Linked DNA regions of Beijerinckia sp. 28-YEA-48. The protein of the gene in region 1 interacts with the protein of each later gene in a pairwise test. Links are inferred from orthologs where the notes say so. Each region holds a gene or a part of one and is shown in the gene's direction. Other genes may lie near its edges.

Evidence for each region.
Region 2: the proteins of recR (region 1) and recO interact in binary tests that used the Escherichia coli proteins (3 or more experiments, as listed by UniProt). The link is inferred for Beijerinckia sp. 28-YEA-48 from one-to-one orthologs.

The regions. Positions count from the first base shown.
Region 1 is NZ_FNSI01000001.1:3,786,014-3,789,639, reverse strand. Bases 377-3,109 are described here. They hold recR (recombination mediator RecR), read left to right. Parts: upstream 377-1,306; coding sequence 1,307-1,912; downstream 1,913-3,109. Other genes in these bases: BLW50_RS17795 (metal-dependent hydrolase family protein), read right to left, coding at 1,971-3,109; BLW50_RS17805 (YbaB/EbfC family nucleoid-associated protein), read left to right, coding at 981-1,304; BLW50_RS17810 (DNA polymerase III subunit gamma/tau), read left to right, coding at 377-970. Outside these bases: more of BLW50_RS17810, read left to right, coding at 1-376; more of BLW50_RS17795, read right to left, coding at 3,110-3,416; BLW50_RS17790 (hypothetical protein), read left to right, coding at 3,530-3,626. UniProt on the Escherichia coli protein: May play a role in DNA repair. It seems to be involved in an RecBC-independent recombinational process of DNA repair. It may act with RecF and RecO.
Region 2 is NZ_FNSI01000001.1:937,960-941,635, forward strand. The notes cover bases 529-3,311. They hold recO (DNA repair protein RecO), read left to right. Parts: upstream 529-1,435; coding sequence 1,436-2,188; downstream 2,189-3,311. Other genes in these bases: BLW50_RS04440 (MFS transporter), read left to right, coding at 529-1,407; BLW50_RS04450 (ester cyclase), read left to right, coding at 2,664-3,116; BLW50_RS04455 (cation diffusion facilitator family transporter), read right to left, coding at 3,157-3,311. Outside these bases: GTPase Era, read left to right, coding at 1-205; more of BLW50_RS04440, read left to right, coding at 208-528; more of BLW50_RS04455, read right to left, coding at 3,312-3,676. UniProt on the Escherichia coli protein: Involved in DNA repair and RecF pathway recombination.

The DNA.
Region 1 (3,626 bases):
GAAAGGCGACATCGCCGTCGCTCTCGACGGCCTGAAGGAACTCTACGACCAGGGCGCCGATCCGGCGCTGGTGCTGACCGACCTGGCCGAATTCATCCATTTCGTCACCCGGCTGAAGCTGGCGCCGGAGTCGCGGCTCGACGCCTCGATCGGCCAGGACGAGCGCACCCGTGGCCGCGAGTTCGCCGACACGCTCAGCATCGGCGTGCTCACCCGCGCCTGGCAGATCATTTCCAAGGGGATCATGGATCTCAAGTCGTCGCCGCGCCCCCTGGCCGCCGCCGACATGGTTCTGGTTCGCCTAGCTTACGCGACCGATCTGCCGAGCCCCGAGGATGTGCTGCGCCGGCTGGCCGACAGCCCCAATGAAGGTCCGGCCCCATCTCGCGCCATGGTCAGTAACGGTGGTGGTGGCGGCGGTGGCGCCGTGGCCGTCGCTGGCGGCGCACGACCGATGTTGGCCACATCGTCGCCGGCGCCGCGCGTTCAGGTTCAGGCGAGCACCGCACCGCGCGTGCAGCTCGCCCGTTTCGAGGACGTGGTGGCGCTGGCCCAGATCAACCGCGACATCCAGCTCAAAATGGCGCTCGAGCGCGACGTGCGCCTGGTGCGTTTCGAGCAAGGCTCGATCGAATTCGCTTTGGCGCCGGGCGCTTCGGCGCAGCTTGCCGCCACCCTGTCGCGCAAACTGCAGGATTGGACCGGCCAGCGCTGGATGGCGGTGGTGGTTTCGGCCGAAGGCGCGCCAACTATTCTTGAGCAGCGCGACGCGCGCAAACAGGATCTTCTGGTTGGCGTGCGCGCCGATCCCCTGGTGCGCAGCGTGCTCGAACGTTTTCCCGGCGCCGAAATCGTCGGGGTGAAATCGGCCGAGGACGCCTTGCCGCCGCCCGAGCCGATGCTGCTTGCCGGGCCGAGCGACGATGAAATCGGCTATACTGACGACAGCTACACCGAAGATGATCTTTAAAGGATAAGCCATGAAAGACATCATGGGACTGATGAAACAGGCGCAAGAGATGCAGAGCCGCATGCAAGACATGCAGGCCGAGCTCGAGCGCATCGAGGTTGAAGGACAGTCGGGCGGCGGGTTGGTGAAAGTCACCCTCACCGCCAAGGGCGCCATGAAGGGCATTTCCGTCGATGCGTCCCTGCTCAAGGCCGACGAGAAGGAAATCGTCGAGGATCTGATCCTCGCCGCCCATGAGGATGCGCGCAAGAAAGCCGAGCGCACCATGGAAGAGAAGATGAAATCGGTGACGGCCGGACTGCCGCTGCCGCCCGGCATGAAACTGCCGTTCTAGTCATGGCCGAGCGGGTCGCCGGGCCGGAGATCGAACGTCTGATTCAGCTTCTGGCGCGTCTGCCGGGCCTGGGTCCGCGCTCGGCCCGTCGCGCCGCGCTGCATCTGATCCGCAAGCGCGAGGAATTGCTTGGGCCGCTGGCGGACGCCATGCAGGTCGCCCATCAGCGCGTGCGCACCTGTTCGTCCTGCGGCAATGTCGACACGATCGATCCGTGCACCATCTGCGCCGATCCGCGTCGCGACCCCACAACCATCGTCGTCGTCGAGACCGTCTCCGATCTGTGGGCGTTGGAGCGCTCGGGCGCGGTGCGTTCACGCTATCATGTGCTCGGCGGCACCCTGTCGCCGCTCGATGGCATCGGGCCTGAAGATCTCAACATCGGCATGCTGGTCGAACGCGTCGCCGGTGGCGGCGTCACCGAGGTGATCCTGGCGGTCAATGCCACGGTCGATGGCCAGACGACCGCTCATTACATCACTGACGTCCTCTCCCACACCAACGTCAAGCTGACCCGCCTCGCCCATGGCGTGCCCGTCGGCGGCGAGCTCGACTATCTCGACGAAGGCACGCTCTCGGCCGCCATCCGCCAGCGCACGAGTTTCTGAGTGCGCGATTCAAGGTCCCGCTGCCAGGATAGCAAGCGGGGCCTCATAAGGCCGGCGTTTAGGTCAGAGTATTCTTGTAGATCCGACCATCTTTCATGATAAGCTTCAGGTTCTTTTCGGGATCGGCGAGGAGCTTGATATCGGCGATCGGATCGCCATCGACGAGCAGGATGTCCGCATAAGCACCGGCTTCGATGACACCGATCTTGCCGGGGTAGGGGTTACGCGGTCCCGACATGGCCAGAAGATTGGCGTTACCGCTCGTCGCCATCTGCAAGACTTCGTCGTTGGAGTACCAGCGCGACATCGTCGTCAGGATTGCGCCCTGATTCTTCGTCATCGACGGCTCGAAGAGAATATCGGTACCCCAGGCGGTCTTGAGCTTATATTTCTTAGCGAGGCCATAAGCGGTGTCGGTGCCCGCGAACATGGTCATCTGCTTGGCGCGATTGGCCGAGCCTTCCGGATAGGGATTGGCGTATTCATTTTCGATGAACGCCTGGGAAGAGAACCAGATGCCCTTGTCGGCCATGATCTTCGCCGTCTCTTCGTCCATGAGCTGGCCATGATCGATGCAGCGCACGCCGCCGCGAATGGCAGTCTGAATGGCGCGCGGCGTATAGGCATGCACCGTGACATAAGTGCCCCAGTTCTCGGCCGCGTCGACCGCTGCGCGGAACTCGGCTTCCGTGTATTGGCTGACGTCGATCGGATCGAAATTTGAGGCAACACCGCCGCCGGCGGCGAGCTTGATCTGGCTGGCCCCGAGCATCAATTGTTCGCGCACCCGCTTCAAGACGGCATCGACGCCATCGGCGATCATGCCGCCGCCGACCGCTTCGCCCCGGCTGAGTGGACCGTTAGGCTGCGCCGGTACTTCGTAAGGAAAGCGGAAATCGCCGTGGCCGCTTGTCTGCGAAATCATCGCGCCAGACGGCCATATACGAGGGCCAAATGTTAAGCCGCTATCGATGGCACGTTTGAGGCTGAAAGATGGGCCTGCCAAATCACGGATGCTGGTGAAGCCACGCAACAAGGTTTTACGCGCTTCTTCCGATGCGACCAAGGTGATGTAACCGACATCGGCGGTCAATAAATCCATCATCGGAACAGGGGCCATCATCGAATGCCAATGGGCATCGATCAGCCCCGGCATCAATGTGCGGCCGCCGCCATCGATGGACTGAACGCCCTGAGCTAATGGCGCGTTACCGGGTTCGATCGCTTTGACCTTGTTGCCTTCGATGAGAATGCGCGAACCGGAGATGAGCTTGTTAGACTTGCCGTCGAAGATCCGAACGTTGGTGATCGCGATCGGCGTGGCCGGGGCATCGGGGATGGCCGCGGAGGCAGCTTTCGGCCAGAAAGCGGCAGCGCCAATCGCGGCGGCCCCGCCGAGGAAGGCACGGCGGGAGAACTTTGCGTCGAGCTGGGCATTCAGTCGCGCGAAGGCCGGGCTGTGGCAGATACAGCGGCCGAACGGATCGTTCTCTGTCGAACTCACGCTGGAACATTCAAACATCGTGTCCCCCAAATCACTGTTGGAACGAGGCGAACACTAAAGAGATTTATGCTAATGTTCCAGCATACGCACTTGAGTGCGTATGGGAGGCGCCGATGCGTGCGGATCGAATAGTTCTGAGCGTCCTGAGTGCCTTTGTGCTGGCCACGCTCACTGTGCCGGTCGGCACGGTCCCGGCCGAAGCGCAAGTTC
Region 2 (3,676 bases), 2.8 Mb from region 1 along the record:
CTATGTGACGCGCGACGCGCATAAGAAGATCGTCATCGGTGAGGGCGGACGCACGCTGAAATCGGTCGGCAGCGCGGCGCGCAAGGATATCGCCGAAGCGGCCGAGCAGAAAGTGCATCTGTTCCTGTTCGTGAAAGTGCGCGAGCGCTGGCTCGACGATCCCGATCGCTATCGCGAAATGGGTCTCGACTTCCCCAAGGAATAAAGGTGACGCAAGCGGCTGGGACAGGGCGGATCGCCAAGGGGACGCCGCAATATCGGCGCACGTCGCTGGCGATCTTTTCCTGCGGCTTCTCGATCTTCGCGCTGCTCTATTGCACCCAGCCGATCCTGCCTTTGTTCGTCGACGAGTTTCATGTCTCGCCGGCGCAGAGTTCTCTCGCCCTGTCGCTGACGACCATCACGCTGGCCGTGGCGATGATCTTCGCCAGCTCCTTCGCCGAAGCTTGGGGTCGCAAACCGCTGATGTTGGGCGCGCTCGTCTCGGCCTCTGTGTTGACCCTGCTGCTGTCGGTGGCGACGGAATGGAGCCAGATCTTGTGGCTGCGGGCGCTGGCCGGCGTCGCGCTCAGCGGCATGCCGGCGGTGGCGCTCGCCTATCTCGGTGAGGAGATGGAGCCGCAGGCGGTGGCGCCGGCCGTCGGCCTCTATATCGGCGGCGGCGCGCTTGGTGGCATGTCGGGCCGGCTCTTTGTCGCGGTGTTGGCCGACTACGGTTCCTGGCGCATCGCCATGGCTTTTATCGCCGCGACCGGGCTCGTCTCGGCCGTCATCTTCTGGAAGGCCTTGACGCCGTCGCAGCATTTCGTGCCGCGTGGGCTGCATTTTGGCGGGCTCGCCGCCTCGCTGTTTCGCCATTTCCGCAATCCTGGCATTGTCCTTCTGGTGTGCGAGGGCTTTCTACTGCTCGGCGGCTTCATGGTGCTCTACAATTACATCGGCTTCCGCTTGCAGGCGCCGCCATTCAATTTCAGCCAGAGTCTCGCCGGTCTGGTCTTCGCCTGCTATCCGATCGGCAGTCTGGGATCGGCGACCATGGGCAATTTGGCGTCGCGCTTTGGGCGGGGTCGTGTGCTGGTCGCCTCGATCCTGATCATGATCTGCGGGCTGGTGGTGATGACGCCCGACAATCTCATCGCCATCGTCTTCGGTCTGGCCGCCATGACATTTGGGTTTTTCGGCGCCCATGCGATTTGCAGTGGCTATGCGCCAGCGCTGGCTGACCAGGACAAGGCGCAGGCTTCTTCGCTCTATCTGCTATTCTATTATATCGGCGGTGGCATCGCCGGCTCGGCGGGCGGCCTGTTCTGGAGCACGGCCGGCTGGCCGGGCGTGGCGATGTTCTCGGGCGTGTTGATGCTGGGCACGCTGACCGCAGGCTTGTTTCTGGCGCGTCGCGCGCCATAGGCTCAAAACGCTATGATTGAGGTTGCGCGTGGAATGGCGCGATGAAGGCATCATCATCGGATTGCGCAAGCACGGCGAGACCAGCCTCATCGTCGAATTGATGACGCGCGCCCATGGCCGCCACATGGGCATTGTCAAAGGCGGCCGCTCGCGGCGCATGCAGCCGACCCTGCAACAGGGCAATAGCGTCGAGGTGACGTGGCGGGCGCGGTTGGAAGAGCATCTTGGCCTGTTCACGCTCGAGGTGGGGAAGGCGCGCGCGGCCGAGATAATGGCGACGCCGCTGGCGCTCGCCGGTATCAATCTGATCGGCGAACTGCTGCGGCTGCTGCCCGAACGCGATCCGCACGAAACGCTTTACGAGATGGCGAGCGCCATGGCCGATCGCCTGGGTGATCAGCAGTTTGGTCCGGCGCTGATGGTGCGCTTCGAGCTGGAAGTGCTGTCGGAACTGGGCTTCCGTCTCGACCTGTCGCAATGCGCGGCGACGGGAACGAATGACGCTTTGATCTACGTGTCGCCGAAGACGGGGCGTGCCGTCAGCGCCAGCGCTGGCGAGCCCTATAAGGATCGACTGCTGCCGCTGCCGGCTTTCCTGCATTCCATGTCCTGGCAATATGCGCCCAGCAAAGCGGAGATTGCCGATGGCTTTCGCCTGACGGGGTATTTTCTCGACCGCGATGTGCTGCAGCCGCGCGGCGGGAGCGATAAGCTGGTGCGCCGCAGTTATCTCGCTGCCGCGGGACTGACGTCGGGCGATCTCTCCGGCACCGGTCATTGAGCACACGGCTGCATCATGGTTGCAGATCCCAGTTGCGATCTTGCACGGGCAGGGCGCGCATCAATCGGACGAATTCTTCCGCATCGGGTGTCGTGAGCCAAATCAGTGTGGCGAGCCGAGAAGGGCAGGACATCGGATGGGTGCGTGGCCTGTCCCGTCCGGCGACTGGGACAACTGCTTTCCAGATGCCGAGAGCAGTCTCTACCGCATGGGGCGCGCGTTTGAGATCGATCGGGGCGTGTGCCGGTCGTCCACGGACTAAAACTTGTTCTTCGCGGGACATGTGGCTTCTCCTGCGGGCTGAATGAACCGCAGGTTAGGAGTGGTTGGATTTCTTCAGCACACCGGTTCTTGCTGTCGAATCGAAGATTCATCGGTCCGGTTCGATACCAGGGCAATATTCGGAGTTTGATGGGCGTTGTCTCGACCTAGGTCTGCTTCCGCTCGCGCCGATGCGAGCTGACAGGAGATCGAGATGTCCAAGATTGATGATAACAAGGCCGTTGTCGGCCGTTGGTTCACCGAGTTCTGGGGCGAAGAATGCAACCTCGACGTCGTCGACGAAATTGCCGCGCCCGACATGCTGCTGCGCTATTCGCTGCATGAACCGCGCCGTGGCCATGCCGACATCAAGGCTTTCATGACCGACTTCCGCGCCGCTTTTCCCGATCTCAAATTCTGGGGAACGGCCGATCTGATCGCAGAGGGCGACTATGTCGTTGGCCAATGGGAAGGCGGCGGCACTCACACGGGCGCGGCCTTCAGCGACTTTCTCGTCGGATCGCTGCCGGCGGCAAGTGGGCGCAAGATGCACTTCACCGGGACCACGGTGCTGAAGATCGAAAACGGCAGGATCGTTTCCGAGATCGGTCTCGATGACGGCGTGACGGCTCTGACGCAGCTGGACCTGATCCGGCAGCTGGCCTGACAGCCTTCGGCCCGCATGCGCAACATGCGGGCCGTTCTATTTATTCCGCCCATTCCTCGTCCGTCGTGAAGACGATGGTGAGCCAGCGATCCGACGTGTCGCCGCCGATCGACTCGCCGATTTCATCGCGGAGGCGGTCCCATTCCTCCAACCGCTTTGCCGGCCAGCCCGTTGGCACGATGAAATAGAGCTCGATCTGGCGGCCGCGTCCGACCCGGGCGACATAGGCGCGATAGGAGGCGAAGCCGTAGCGCGCGACGATGTTTTCGGCGATTTCGTCGACGTGCTGTTTGAGTTCCGCCGGCGTCACCAGCAGGATATCGGCCAGCGCCTGTCGCACCGTGCCGAGGGGAATGGGGATCACCACAAGGCAGACGACCGCAAGAATGGCCGGATCGACATAAGGCGACATCCACTGCAAGTGGGTGCCCTGGATGAAATAGCCGAAGATGAAGGCGACCAGCAGGGCGGCGGTCAAGGCCGCCGACATCACCCACGCCTTGGCATCCATGGCGAGAAAATCCGAACGGATCGTCTTGTTCGCGCGCTTGCCATAGATG